3 regions of the Rhizobium sp. WCS2018Hpa-16 genome follow, and region 2 is predicted to be linked to each of the others. Evidence: riboswitches for the same ligand, from Rfam matches in the RefSeq annotation. Region 2 holds a riboswitch; each other region holds the start of a gene.
What was found. A riboswitch is a leader RNA that binds a small molecule or an ion and turns the genes downstream of it on or off. The one in region 2 is predicted to bind thiamine pyrophosphate.

Region 1 (4,839 bases), 120 kb from region 2:
GGAAGACAGCCGCGAACGCCTTGATGGGATTGTGTCTGGGACGCCGTGCGAAATGGTGGGCTAGCAGGCGTTCAGCGGCCTTGCGGGTTTCTCCCTCTGAAACACGGTGTTCGGGAAATTTGGCAAATTCTGTGTAGGGCAGGAAAGGCAGGTCGGTATCCCCAAGATGCTGTTGGAAGATGCCCGAAAAATCTTCATCCTGAAGCGCGAAATAGCCGCCATTGTGAAAATATTCGAGCTTGCGGTTCTCAAGATCCATCCGGTTGATGGCAACCGTCGTCTTGCCATGGTCATGGCGATATCCCACACCCTTTGTATCGGGCATGTAGAAGCTGTCCATCTCGATGAGGCAGATGCGGCCCCGCTGCAACTGTGCTGCAATGTGGTTTTCGAGCCTGTCGAAAATCGCAAGCTCCGTCACGCGGATGCCGTAGAGCGCGTCGAGATCTTCCAGCGGTACCTTGAAGAAGGTGAACTGGTCTCCTTCAAAATCCTGGGTCAGGGTGAAGCCGAGCATGGCTTCCGGCGCATATCCGCTGGCGGCCAGAAGCTCGATCCACACGTCGACATAGCAGTTCGTTTCCGGCCACATCCGCTCCAGTGAGTGAAGCGGATGGGGACCATAATGTGCAGCGTCCAGAGCCGGAAAAATGCTTGTCATGCCAGCCTTAGCCCCAAAGCGTATCGCGCACCGGCTGCGGCCATGCGTCCACATCCAGACCGTGTTTTGCAAACAGCGCCAGCGCAATGCGTTCAAGGCCAAAGCCTACGCAGGCCGTGTGTGCCACCGCGCCATCGCTGAGGTTGAGGCCCCATTTCGCGCCGAACGCATCCTGATGGTAGTTGAAGCTCATGCAGGCTGTCAGGTTCTCGGTTGAGGTGACCGGAATCAACAGCTCGAATTTCAGGTTCTGGTCGCGCTGGTTGTTGGCCAGCATCTTGCCTGCGCGTCCGAAGAACGGGTCGTTGGCAATGTCGATTTTCACGTCGAGGCCTACCTTCTCCATCATCTCCACGCCGCGATCCATCCACAACTGGCGGAATTCCGTGACGTCGCTTTCCGTGCCCATGCGAACATATTCACGCATGCGGAAAAGCTGCTGGCGGGCAGGGTCCTTGGAGGGTTCATGGCGGAAGCAGTAGGACTGGATGTCGTAAAGGCCACCGGCTGCGGGAAGGGCGCCGCGCTTGGCAATCGTCGGATAGAGCGGATAGCAGGCCGCCGGTGTCAGAACGATGTCCGTTGCCTTCTGGTCCTTGGTCCAGTCGGTGCCGTCATCCATGCTTTTCAGCAGGCTGACATGGTCCAGCTCGCAGCCGCAAAAGGAATGCACGGTTCCCGCCAGCTGCGGAAAGCTCTTCATGTAGCCGCTTTTTTCGAAATAGGCGCGGTTGATGCCGGGCGGGAAGCGAATGGCTTCGGCCTTATCCGGGCCACCGACCCTGTCGATCAAGCGCTCGAAAGCAACGATGACGTCTTCGAACTGGCCGCTTCGACCATAAAGGCCGTCCACGCCGGTATCGATCAAAAGCCCTTTGTCGAACAGGCGATCGAGAAAGGAAGTCTGCATGTCCATGGTCTTATCCCAAAAGGCTGATGTCCTGCTTCTGAACGAGCAGGAGATTGGCAGAATTGCCCAATATGCGGTCGTTTGAAATCATGAGCTGCGCTGAATGCGCATCGCGTAAATGTCTGCCGAGACTATAAGGCGTCCCGTTTTTGTATCCCATGATGCCGCAGATCAGCATGGCATGGTTGATGATTTCCAGAATGGTTTCGGACGAGCATATCTTCACATTGTTCATGGCGATGGCAAAAGCCATAGACATGAGTGTCTCAGGGTCGTCCTTGGTCTGGTCGTAGGCCTTGAGGCCAGCGATGATGTTCGATTTGACGATTTGCAGCTTGTTGGAAACCTCTGCCAGACGAATGGCACCCGGAGGCGCGACACCAGGCGATTTGCGGGCAGCAGCGCGAACGAAGGCCTGCGCACGGGCAACAGCATCAGCCGCAATGCCGTACCACACACCGCTCCAGAAAAGATGCGATGTAGCCAGCATGGACTGCGCCGCAATTTCGGCAAAGGGTTTCTGGAAAATCTGCTGCGACGGGGCTTGCCCCTTGAACAGAAAGCCATCCGAGCAGGTGCCACGCATGCCGAGCGTGTTCCAGATATGGGTTCTTTCAAGGCTGTACTGGTGCTTCAGGAACACCGTCATCACCTGGTCTGTTGGCGCAGCATCGGCATGGGCCCGAGAGGTGATCAGGATTGCATCGGCTTCGCTGCCGTAGGAAATGACCGTTGCATCTTTCTCAAGACGGCAAACTTCGCCATCCACCTCAATCGCGCAGATCGAGTTGCGCAGATTTCCGCCAATGCCGCCTTCTGTTGTGGCTGAACCCAGCAACAATTGCTCATCGGCCATGCGGCGCATGAAGGCGCTGTGCCATTCACTGTCTTCCCCATGCTCGACAAGGCTCGATGCCTTGATCTGATGCATGGCAAAAATCATTGCTGTCGCGGAGCAGGCCTGCCCCAGCGTGCAGCAGATATCGGTGATTTCGCTTGGGCTTGCGCCTTCGCCGCCCAGATGGACGGGAACCTGAATGCCAAGCAAGCGCTCTTGTCGAAGCGCTGCGATTCCTTCCTTTGGGAAGCGCCCTGCCGCGTCGACATCGTCTGCGTGGCGCGCAGCGATCGCGGCCACGCGCGTTGCTCTAACGGACAGCGTTGCATCGCTTGTGGCCACGGACAGGTCCATCAGGCAGCCTCTTTCCCATCAAGAATGGTTTTAACGGTCGCTTCGATTGCGGAAATGCTGGCGAAAGATTTGCGGTTCAACATGCTGTCTGGAAACTCGATATCAAAAGCATCTTCCAGTCCGAGCATCAGCTGCACCGAGGCAAAGGAAGAAAGTCCCGCAGCGTAAAGATCTGCTTCATCTGCAATTGTATCAACGGGAACAGGAAGTTGGCCGAATTTCGAGAGTATTTCACGAATAGTTGAATTCATTTCAAGTAGTCTCCAGTCGAGTAAGCACGATCATAGCTCAATATCGGAATTACGCTTTAAAAAATAAAATTGGAATAAACGGCTAGGTTAATTTGTCGTGACTAGGTTTGATTTCGGCGCAGGTTTGGTAACGCCTTGACAAATCATGCTCACGGGTTTCTCATTGGCGCATTCACCAGGGGTGTCCCGTCAAGGGGCTGAGATACTGCTACGATGCGCAGTGACCCGTTGAACCTGATCCAGTTCATACTGGCGTAGGGACGGTGCACACGCGCAGACAGCAGCCTGGCTGCTACGGATCACGTCATACATCCGTTTGCCCGTGGTTTTTCGTCTTTCATGCTCGAACTGGGTCTCCAACTCTTTTGCTTTGGAGCCTCACGATGAACATTGTTGCCAAGACCATCACCCCCACAGTCACCACCGGTCCGCTTCCTGCCTCGACCAAGGTTCACAGGGCAGGCGTGCTTTACCCTGATATCCGCGTTCCCATGCGCGAAATTGCCCTTCACCCCACAGCCGGTGAGCCAGCTGTCACGGTCTATGACGCTTCCGGTCCCTACACCGATCCCAAACATAAGCTCGACATCGAGGGTGGTTTGCCGCGCCTTCGCCACGCCTGGGCCGTGGCACGGGGTGACGTGGAGGCCTATGAGGGCAGACACGTCAAACCGGAAGATAACGGCTTTGCCACTGGCGAAAGGCTGACGCCCGAGTTTCCCGTGCGAAACCAGCCGCTGCGGGCGAAAGACGGCAAGGCCGTGACGCAATTGGCCTATGCCCGGGCAGGCATCATCACGCCAGAGATGGAGTTCGTCGCGATCCGCGAAAACCTTGGCCGCGAAGCCGTAAAGGAAAAGCTGGCTCGAGACGGCGAAAGTTTCGGCGCCCATATTCCCGATTACGTGACGCCGGAATTCGTGCGGCAGGAAGTGGCGGCAGGCAGGGCCATCATTCCCGCCAATATCAACCACCCGGAAGCCGAGCCGATGATTATCGGTCGCAATTTCCTCGTCAAGATCAACGCCAATATCGGCAATTCCGCCGTGACGTCATCCATGGCGGATGAGGTCGACAAGATGGTCTGGGCGATCCGTTGGGGTGGCGATACGGTGATGGACCTCTCGACCGGTCGCAATATTCATAACATCCGCGAATGGATCATCCGCAACGCTCCTGTTCCAATTGGAACGGTTCCGCTCTATCAGGCGCTGGAAAAGGTTGGTGGCATTGCCGAAGACCTGACCTGGGAGGTTTTCCGCGATACGCTGATCGAGCAGGCCGAGCAGGGGGTGGATTACTTTACCATCCATGCCGGGGTGAGGTTGCACTACATTCCGCTGACCGTCAACCGCGTGACCGGCATCGTCTCGCGCGGCGGCTCGATCATGGCCAAGTGGTGTCTGCATCACCACAAAGAATCCTTTCTCTACGAGCATTTCGAAGAGATTTGCGACATTTGCCGCGCCTATGATGTGTCCTTCTCGCTGGGTGATGGTCTTCGTCCGGGCTCGATTGCCGATGCCAATGACGCCGCGCAATTTGCCGAGCTGGAAACGCTGGGCGAACTGACGCAGATCGCATGGGCGAAGGATTGTCAGGTGATGATCGAAGGTCCGGGTCATGTGCCGATGCACAAGATCAAGGAAAACATGGATAAGCAGCTGAAGGTCTGCGGAGAAGCGCCCTTCTACACGCTTGGACCGCTGACGACCGATATCGCGCCGGGTTATGACCACATCACGTCAGGCATCGGGGCAGCGATGATCGGCTGGTTCGGCACCGCCATGCTTTGCTATGTTACGCCGAAGGAGCATCTGGGCCT
Region 2 (4,839 bases):
GCACCGGATTTTGAAGGTTTTGAGACGGTGCAGGCCTATGCAGAGGCGGGCTTGGGGCCGGGCGATGACGCCTACCGCGTGACCTATCTTCTCGAACATCTGGGTCTGACCGGGCTTGAGCATCCATCCAGCCTGTCCGGCGGCGAAGCCCGACGCGCGGCCTTGGTGCGCGTCATGGCGCCTGAGCCTGACATTCTGATGCTCGATGAGCCGACCAACCATCTGGACCTGCCAACCATCGAATGGCTGGAAGGCGAGTTGCAGCAGACGCGCAGCGCTCTCGTTCTGATTTCCCATGACCGTCGCTTTCTCGAAAAGGTCTCCACAGCCACCGTCTGGCTGGATCGCGGCCAGTCGCGCCGTCTCAGCAGGGGCTTTGCCCATTTCGAGGAATGGCGTGACAAGGTGCTGGAAGAAGAAGAACTGGAACAGCACAAGCTCGGCAAAGCCATTGAGCGCGAAGAGCACTGGATGCGTTACGGCGTGACCGCCCGGCGCAAGCGCAATATGCGCCGCGTGGGAGAGTTGCGCGATATGCGCGCCTCCTATCGCGGTCACAACGGCCCGCAGGGTACCGTGCAGGCAACCGCCGCTGAAGGGCGCGAGTCCGGCAAGCTGGTGGTCGAGGCCGATGCAATCACGAAATCCTATGGCGATCGCATCATAGTTGCGCCGTTTTCCCTGCGCGTGCATCGCGGCGATTGCATTGGCTTCGTTGGGCCGAACGGTGCGGGCAAGACGACGCTTTTGAAGATGTTGACGGGTCAGCTGGAGCCCGATAGCGGCACCGTCAAGCTTGGCACAAAGCTGGAAATTGCCACGCTCGACCAGAAGCGTGAAGACTTGAACCTTGAGGACACGCTGGCGCATTACCTGACAGACGGGCGGGGCGAAAATCTTTTGGTCAATGGTGAGGTGAAGCACGTCACCGGCTATATGAAGGATTTTCTGTTTCAGCCTGAACAGGCGCGCACGCCCATCCGCAGGCTTTCCGGCGGCGAGCGCGCGCGTCTGATGCTGGCGCGCATTCTTGCAAAGCCGACAAACCTTCTGATCCTCGACGAGCCGACCAACGATCTCGATATTGAAACGCTCGATCTGCTGCAGGAAATCGTTGCCGGCTTTTCCGGAACCGTCATTCTTGTCAGCCATGATCGCGACTTCCTCGACCGGACTGTCACATCGACGATTGCGCCTGCCAATCCCGAAGCGCCGGATGGCCGGTGGATCGAATATGCCGGTGGCTACTCGGATATGATGGCGCAGCGCAAGGGCGCGTCTGACGAGAAGAAAAAGGCTGAAAAGCAGGAAAAGAGCAAAGCATCCTCATCATCCGGTGAAACCGGCAAGGCGAAAGTGAAGCTCTCCTTCAAGCAGAAGTTTGCGCTGGAAAATCTGCCCAAGGAAATGGAAAAGGCGCAGGCCGAAATTGCCAAGCGCGAAGAGCGCATGGCCGATCCGCAGCTGTTTGCCAAAAACCCAACCGCCTTCAACACGCTGGCCGACGAAATGTCGAAGCTTCGCGAAAAGCTGGAGGCCATGGAAGAAGAATGGCTGGAGCTTGAAATGCTTCGTGAGGAAATGGAAGGCTAACGGATGCGACCCGCACCCCCGGCGCGGGTGTCTCGTCTGCATCTTGCCAATACCGCGGCAACCAATTACAGCTTTGCCTAGATCTAACGGGGTGCTTTGTCTGATAGGGCAGGGCTGAGAGGCATTTGCCAACCCGAAGAACCTGATCCGGTTAACACCGGCGGAGGGATTAGACGGCTTCCATCCAGACGCCACTTTCCCGTTCGTCCATTCGAGGAGGTTGTCTGATGCGTCGTCTGTTCATTCATAGTCTTGTTGCCGCGTCTTTCGCATTGCCCGGTTTCGCCCATGCGCAAGACAAGAAGGTGCTGACCGTCTACACCTATGAGAGCTTTGTTTCCGAATGGGGTCCCGGCCCCAAGGTCAAGGCGTCTTTCGAAGAGACGTGCAATTGCACAGTCAACTTCGTTGGCGTGGCCGATGGTATGGCTTTGCTCAACCGGCTGAAGCTGGAAGGCGCAGGCTCCAGTGCGGATGTGGTGTTGGGTCTGGATACAAACCTCGTGACGGAGGCCCGCCAGACGGGATTGTTCGAGCAGTCAGGCATCGATACATCAGCGGCCAAGGTGCCGGGTGGGTTCAAGGACGATGTTTTCGTGCCCTATGATTACGGGCATTTCGCTGTCGTCTACGATACGCAGACACTGAAGAACCCGCCGAAAAGCCTTAGGGAATTGGTAGAGGGCGATCCCTCGCAGAAGATCGCAATTCAGGATCCGCGAACATCCACCCCGGGTCTCGGGCTGCTTTTGTGGGTCAAGTCGGTTTATGGCGACAAGGCGCCGGAGGCTTGGGCGAAGCTCAAGACCCGCGTGCTGACGGTGACGCCGGGTTGGTCTGAATCCTATGGCCTGTTTACCAAGGGAGAGGTGCCGATGGTGCTTTCCTACACCACGTCTCCCGCCTATCACATGGTGTCGGAAAAGACGGATCGCTATCAGGCTGCCAGTTTCGAAGAGGGTCACTATATCCAGATCGAAGTTGCGGGCATCCTGAAGAACGCGCCGGAAAAGCCCCTGGCAAAGCAGTTTCTCGCTTTCATGCTGAAGCCGGGCTTTCAGGACGCCATTCCAGAAAACAACTGGATGATGCCGGTTGCGGCCACATCTGCCCCCTTGCCTGAGGCATTTTCCAAGCTCGTCCAGCCTGCCAAAACCTTTTTGATGTCCCCCGAAGAGGTTGCCAAAAATCGCAAGGCTTGGATCGATGAATGGCTGGCTGCGATGAGCGTCAAGTAAGACGGATCGCTCTTCATCATGATCGAGCGCGTTGAACGTCGAAGGTTTATTGTCAGTGGAACGGTGGCATTTGTTGCCGTTCTTTTGTTCATGGGCCTTGCCGTCGCGGCGCTCCTCTCGTTTGATGCCGACACAGCGTCCGCTGAGGTGCTGGATGTCTATACGCTGCGCATATTGCGCTTCACTCTCTGGCAAGCAACGCTTTCCACCGTCTTGTCGATAGCTCTCGGCCTGCCAGTGGCGCTGGCGCTGGCGCGACAGCGGGATTTTCCCGGCCGCATCTGGATCATCCGGCTCATGGCGGTGCCGATGGGACTTCCGGTGATTGTCGGTGCGCTGGGGATTATCGCCATCTGGGGCAGGCAAGGGATATTCAACACGGTCTTCATGGCGGCTGGCGCAGAGCAGCCTTTCAGCATCTATGGTCTGTCCGGTATTCTGATTGCCCATGTGTTTTTCAATTTGCCGCTGGCGGTACGGTTCTTTCTGGCCGGGCTTGAGCGGGTTCCGGGGGAATATTGGCGCATCGCTGCCAGCCTGAGTTTTGGTCCACTCTCGACGTTTCGCTTCGTGGAATGGCCGGCCATTGCGCGTCTCATCCCGGGCGTGGCCGGTCTGATCTTCATGCTCTGCGCCACGAGCTTCACACTCGTTTTGTTGCTGGGGGGTGGGCCTGCGGCAACCACGATCGAGGTCGCCATCTATCAGGCGCTGCGTTTTGATTTCGATCCACCCCGCGCCATTTCGCTTTCCCTGATGCAGATCATCATGACCAGCGTGCTGCTTGCGCTGCTGGCGCGTTTACCCTCTGCCGATGCGGAAGCTTTGACGCAGGCGAAAGCCGTGCGACGCTTCGATAGCGACAGGTGGACGGCGCGTCTGTGGGATGGATCGATGATCATGCTTGCCATGGTTTTGGTCGCATTGCCTCTCTGCGCGGTCGCAGCATCTGGACTGACCGCGGATCTTTCGCGGCTGCTGCTTGCAAGCGCATTCCTCAAGGCTGCGATCACCAGCCTGCTGATCGCGCTCCAGTCCGCGTCTCTTGCCATTCTCATTTCGGTCGCACTTGTGCGCGCCCGTCAGGCTATCGCTGGGCAAAGACGACCGGCTGGACCGCTTCGGGTCTTGTTTACAGCCATGGGTGCCGGATCGGCCCTGGTGCTGCTCGTGCCTCCGGTCGTTCTGGGGAGTGGCTGGTTTCTGCTGTTGCGACCGCTGGGCGATGTCTCGACATTTGCGCCTATCCTTGTCTCCATCATCAACATGCTGATGGCGCTGCCATTCGTGATGCGGGTGCTGGAACCTGCATACATCGCCCATCAGACCCGCAGTGGGCGATTGGCTGCCAGTCTCGGGATATCAGGTCTGTCCCGGCTTCGCCTTGTTGAATGGCCGGTTCTATGGAGACCGGTTGCGACGGCATTTTCATTCGCCATGGCGCTTTCGCTCGGCGATCTCGGTGCTGTTGCCCTGTTCGGCTCGGAAAACTTCACGACATTGCCCTGGCTGGTCTATAGCAATATGGGCAGTTACCGGACCAATGATGCGGCGGGTTACGCCTTCATCTTGGGCGTCATCTGCCTCGTCCTCGCCGCCGGGGGCGTTTCCCGTCAGCCAGCGAAAGCCATCGCATGACCCTGCACGATATTGCTGTCAGCATTGAGAAGATCGAGCTTACGCTCGGCCAGCAGAATTTTGCGCTGGATTGCCGCTTTGCGCGCGGCAAGGTGACAGCCATTGTCGGTCCGTCTGGATCGGGGAAGTCCACGCTCCTCAATCTCGTTGCGGGCTTTGAAGCGCCGGATCGCGGGAAGTTGCTGATCGAGGGACAGGATATGCGCGGGCTTGATCCCTCGCAACGGCCAGTCTCCGTGGTTTTTCAGGACAACAATCTCTTTGCCCATCTGGATATCTTCACAAATGTTGGATTGGGCATCAATTCATCCCTGAAGCTGGGTGCCGCTGACAAGGTCGTGATCAGCAAGGCGCTTGAGCGCGTCGGGCT
Region 3 (4,839 bases), on a different contig from region 2:
CACCAAGTTTGGCGTGACCTATGAAATTCCGGTGCTGGAACAATCCCGCATCGTTCTTGATGCCTACAGCCGCCTGCGCGAAAGCAGCGACGGAAAATCCTGGCTTGGGCTGAATGTGGACGATTTTACTGCCGAGGTGCGCCTGCCACTGCGCGATGCGGTGATCGCCAAATTCGAGGATATTTGGCCCAAGGAAGAGCCGCCGAAGCCTTACGGTCTGCGCCATCTTTATGCCGAAATAGCCTATCGTAATTTTGCGCCGCCCAGCGTGACCAAGAACAGCTATTTCGCCGCCATCCTTGGCCACAACAACAATGATCTCGAAACATCGCTGTCTTACATGACCTACACATTTCCCGAGGATGCGGCGCAATCGAAGGTGCGTGCCGAGCGTGTTGCGGAGCGCACCATCCAGCAGATGATTGAGGTGAACCGTATCCCAGGCATGCCGCAGGCTTGAGGCCATAACCCACGCCTTGACACCGACAAAATGCCGCTCTAGCAAGTTGGAACATATATTCCAAAATAGCTAGGGTTCGCATGTGCGTTCCATAAGCAGGCAACAGGATCGGGAGGATACGATGGTAACGAGATTGGCTTTGCTGGGTGCAGGTCGCATCGGAAAAGTGCACGCAAAGGCGATTGCCTCTGACGCCAGAGCAAAACTGGTAGCTGTCGTGGATGCTTTCCCCGAGGCCGCGCAGGCGATTGCGAATGAAAGCGGCTGCGAAATCAGCACCATCGATGCGGTTCTCGCCAACCCCGATATCGATGCCGTCATCATCTGCACGCCCACCAACACCCACGCCGATCTGATCGAGCGTTTCGCCCGCGCTGGCAAGGCAATCTTCTGCGAAAAGCCTATCGATCTGGATGTCGCCCGCGCAGCCGCCTGCATCGAGGTTGTCAAGGAAACCGGCGCGAAGATCATGCTCGGCTTCAACCGCCGTTTCGACCCGCATTTCCGCGCCGTGCGCAAGGCCATCGATGACGGCCAGATCGGCGATGTGGAGATGGTGACAATTGTTAGCCGTGACCCCGGCGCGCCACCACCTGAATATATCAAGGTCTCCGGCGGCATTTTCCGCGACATGACGATCCATGACTTCGATATTGCCCGCTTCCTGCTTGGCGAAGAAATCGTCAGCGTGTTTGCAACAGGCTCCGTTCTGGTGGACCCGAGAATCGGTGAACTCGGCGATTACGATAGCGCCAGCATCATCCTGACAACGGCAAGCGGACGCCAGGCCAGCATTTCAAACTCGCGCCGTGCGACATACGGTTATGATCAGCGGATCGAAGTGCACGGCTCGCTCGGCTCGGTCGCCGCTGAAAACCAGCGCCCCGTCTCCATCGAAGTGGCCACGAAAGATGGCTACACCCGCCCGGCGCTGCATGATTTCTTCATGACGCGCTATACGGAAGCCTATGCGGCAGAAATCAAGGCCTTCATCGATTCGGTCGAGAATGATGTAGCACCTTCCCCCTCTGCCCATGATGGATTAATCGCTCTGAAACTGGCAGATGCCGCACTGAAATCGGCTCGCGAGAAAGTGCTCGTCCAGATCGTCTAATACGCGCAAAGAAGACGGAGGCTATCTGCCTCCGTTTTTTAATTGTCGTTGACACCCAACACAAAAAACGACAGTTTCCAGACATTCCGAGGGGAGCATCTTAACGATGCTGAGATGGCGCTGAGCCGGACCCTTGAACCTGATCCGGGTCATGCCGGCGTAGGAACGGAACAGTCGCCACTGGCAATGCTTTTCTTTTCTCCGCTCGACCTGGATCTCCGTGATGATGCATCTGGAGATGATAGAGCATGGCGAGTTATCCAACGGCACAAACAGCCGCAGAGCTTCTGGTGCGGGTGCGACAACGACGACCGCGTGTCCATTGCCTGATGAACACCGTGGTGCAGAAGTTCACCGCAGATGGCATCACCGCCATTGGCGGCATTCCGTCCATGACATCGTCCGAAGAAGAAATCGAAAGCTTTGTTTCCAAGGTTGATGCTCTGACGATCAATCTGGGCACACTGGATGCGGCGCGCCGCAGCGTCATTCGCATTGCGGTTGGGATCGCAAACGAACACGGAAAGCCATGGATCATCGATCCAGTGCACTGCGACTACTCGCCATCCCGACTGGACTTTGCGCACGAACTGATTGGACTTCAGCCCACCATCGTGCGCGGCAATGCGGCTGAAATGGCCGTGATCGGTGATGTCGGCAAGGCGCTGCGCATTCAGACCGGGCCGGAAGACCTGCTGCGGGACGACCTCAGAAAGATCAAAGTTCAGAACGGCCACAAGTGGATGGCAAAGGTGACAGGCACCGGATGCCTATCCGGCGGTGTCATCGCGGCATTCATGGCGGTGGAGATTGATGCGATGCTGGCGGCAGCAGCAGCGCTTGTCGTAACAGGTGTCTCGGCAGAACTCGCTGCCCTGCATGCCCGTGGCCCCGGCACATTCGAGGCCGCATTTCTGGACGCGCTGAACGCCGTCACCGAGCAAGATATCTTGTCCCATGCGAGGATTGACCATGATGAAGATTGATTACCGGCTGAATGCGCTGGTCGATGCGTCGCTATGTGACATTGCACCATTGCCGGAACTGGCGGCGGTCGCAGCGCTGCACGGCGCAACAATCATTCAGTATCGCGACAAGCATGGCTCGACGCGGCATATGATCGAACAGGCGACGCTCATTCGAGAGGCGCTTGGCGCAACGGGCGTGCCCCTTGTGATCAATGACCGTGTGGATGTGGCGCTGGCATGCGGGGCAGATGGTGTGCATCTGGGCGCGGATGACATGGACGCCCATATGGCTCGGCGCCTTTTGGGTGACAATGCTATCATCGGCATGACCGTCAAGAACATGGAGGATGCAAAACGCGTCGCCGGTTCCCCGGCTGACTATGCTTGTATTGGCGGTGTTTTCGAGACCGTTTCCAAGGTCAATCCCGATGCGCCGGTGGGACTTGAGGGCTTCAGGCAGTTGCGCGCGCAGCTGAAACGCGACCGGGGCCATATGCCAGTGGGTGCCATCGCAGGCATCTCGCTGGAGACTTTGCCGGGTGTGATCGAGGCTGGTGCCGACGGCGTTGCTGTCATCTCCGCCCTGTTCCGCGCGGTTGATATTGCCGGTGCCACACAAGCTTTCCGCCATGCGGTGGATGCGGCTCTGGAGGCGCGCCAATGACAGCGATTGCCTTGACAATTGCCGGTTCCGACAGCGGTGGCGGTGCAGGAATACAGGCAGACCTGAAGACGTTTTCTGCCTTGGGTGTATACGGTGCCAGCGTCATCACCGCCATTACCGCCCAGAACACGCGGGGCGTGACGGCTGTTGAAGACGTCTCGACAAGGATGATCGGCGCGCAAATGGATGCCGTTTTCTCCGACATCAACATCGGTGCGGTCAAGATCGGCATGGTATCGCGGATTGAGACGATTGAGACCATCGCCGCTGGTCTCCGCAGCATCGACAAGCCCATCGTGCTCGACCCGGTGATGGTTGCGACATCGGGTGATCGACTGTTGCAGGAAGACGCTATCGAGACGCTGCGCAGCAGATTGCTGCCGCTGGCATGGCTTGCGACACCGAACCTGCCGGAAGCAGCCCTTCTCAGTGGCCAGCCGATGGCGGAAAACAACAAAGACATGGTGCGCCAGGCAGAGGCGATCTTGAAGACCGGCGCTCGCGCTGTTCTGGTGAAAGGTGGCCATGGCACGGGCTGCGATAGCGTCGATCTGCTGGTGGATGGTAACGAGGTGCAGGAATTCTCCATGCCACGCATTCAAACGCGCAACGACCACGGCACCGGCTGCACGCTGGCGGCTGCCATTACCGCACATCTGGCGCTTGGCAATACGCTGGCGGAGGCTGTTGGGCTCTCAAAAGAATATCTCCACGGTGCGCTGGCTGCAGGACAGAAGCTGAAAATTGGCGGTGGGCACGGGCCGGTGCATCACTTTTATCGCTGGTGGCATGCCTGAATTCAGCCCCTTGGCTTAGGGCTGGCCAGTGCGTTGCGAATGGCGAAGCTGGAATGAATGCGCGAAACGCCGGGCAGTTTCGAAAGTACGTCTTTGTGAACCCTCTCGAAATCACCGGCTGTTTCGACCTCGACCCGTAGGAAATAATCAGAGCCGCCGGTCATCAGATAGCACTCACGTATCTCGGGGTATTTACGAACGGCGCTTTCGAACCGATTGAGAAAATCTTCCGTCTGCCGGTCAAGCGTGATCTGGACAATCACCGAGATGGCTTCGCCGCCAGCCGCACTGCCCGTCAGTGCCGTATAGCCTCTGATAACCCCTTCCCTCTCCAGAATATCAACCCGCCGCAGACAGGCGGAAGCCGATAGCCCAACCTCTGCGGCAAGCTTGGCATTGCTGATGCGGGCGTTCAACCTCAGCACTCTGATGATATGGCGATCGGTAGCGTCCAAAGCTGACATGAAATCATTCCGTTCTGTCGCTGAATATTGCGCGAAATCAAATATCTTCGAACGATCCGCGCATCAAATTGCAGAAATTCGATGATCGTTGCAATACCATCTTGTAAAATAACAAGGGAACGATGATGGACATGACGATCAGTCGCCAAACGGCGAGTGGCGGTGCCAGCGGTTATCTGACCATAGATCTGGGCGCGCTTCGCGACAATTATCTAACCCTATGTCGGCTCGCTCCGAATGCGATGACCAGCGCGGTCGTCAAGGCCGATGCCTATGGTCTGGGTGCCGACGTCGTTGCCCCCGTTCTGTACGATGCGGGTTGCCGCCACTTCTTCGTCGCCCACATCGATGAGGGAATTTCGCTGCGCAGGC

Region 1: it holds a riboswitch for thiamine pyrophosphate, as region 2 does, so the genes downstream of both, thiC (phosphomethylpyrimidine synthase ThiC) here and thiB (thiamine ABC transporter substrate binding subunit) in region 2, are expected to answer to the same signal.
Region 3: it holds a riboswitch for thiamine pyrophosphate, as region 2 does, so the genes downstream of both, RQI55_RS13315 (hydroxyethylthiazole kinase) here and thiB (thiamine ABC transporter substrate binding subunit) in region 2, are expected to answer to the same signal.

The regions. Positions count from the first base shown of each region.
Region 1 is NZ_JAVTIX010000004.1:19,826-24,664, reverse strand. It holds gene RQI55_RS14225 (DUF1839 family protein) at 1-661, opposite strand, end outside; gene RQI55_RS14220 (amino acid--[acyl-carrier-protein] ligase) at 669-1,577, opposite strand; gene RQI55_RS14215 (acyl-CoA dehydrogenase family protein) at 1,582-2,763, opposite strand; gene RQI55_RS14210 (acyl carrier protein) at 2,763-3,014, opposite strand; TPP riboswitch at 3,182-3,293, shown strand; gene thiC (phosphomethylpyrimidine synthase ThiC) at 3,398-4,839, shown strand, end outside.
Region 2 is NZ_JAVTIX010000004.1:137,527-142,365, reverse strand. It holds gene RQI55_RS14725 (ABC-F family ATP-binding cassette domain-containing protein) at 1-1,593, shown strand, start outside; TPP riboswitch at 1,671-1,779, shown strand; gene thiB (thiamine ABC transporter substrate binding subunit) at 1,818-2,831, shown strand; gene thiP (thiamine/thiamine pyrophosphate ABC transporter permease ThiP) at 2,850-4,469, shown strand; gene RQI55_RS14710 (ATP-binding cassette domain-containing protein) at 4,466-4,839, shown strand, end outside.
Region 3 is NZ_JAVTIX010000003.1:467,111-471,949, reverse strand. It holds gene RQI55_RS13325 (telomere resolvase) at 1-460, shown strand, start outside; gene iolG (inositol 2-dehydrogenase) at 582-1,574, shown strand; TPP riboswitch at 1,654-1,757, shown strand; gene RQI55_RS13315 (hydroxyethylthiazole kinase) at 1,823-2,560, shown strand; gene thiE (thiamine phosphate synthase) at 2,547-3,206, shown strand; gene thiD (bifunctional hydroxymethylpyrimidine kinase/phosphomethylpyrimidine kinase) at 3,203-4,003, shown strand; gene RQI55_RS13300 (Lrp/AsnC family transcriptional regulator) at 4,006-4,467, opposite strand; gene alr (alanine racemase) at 4,593-4,839, shown strand, end outside.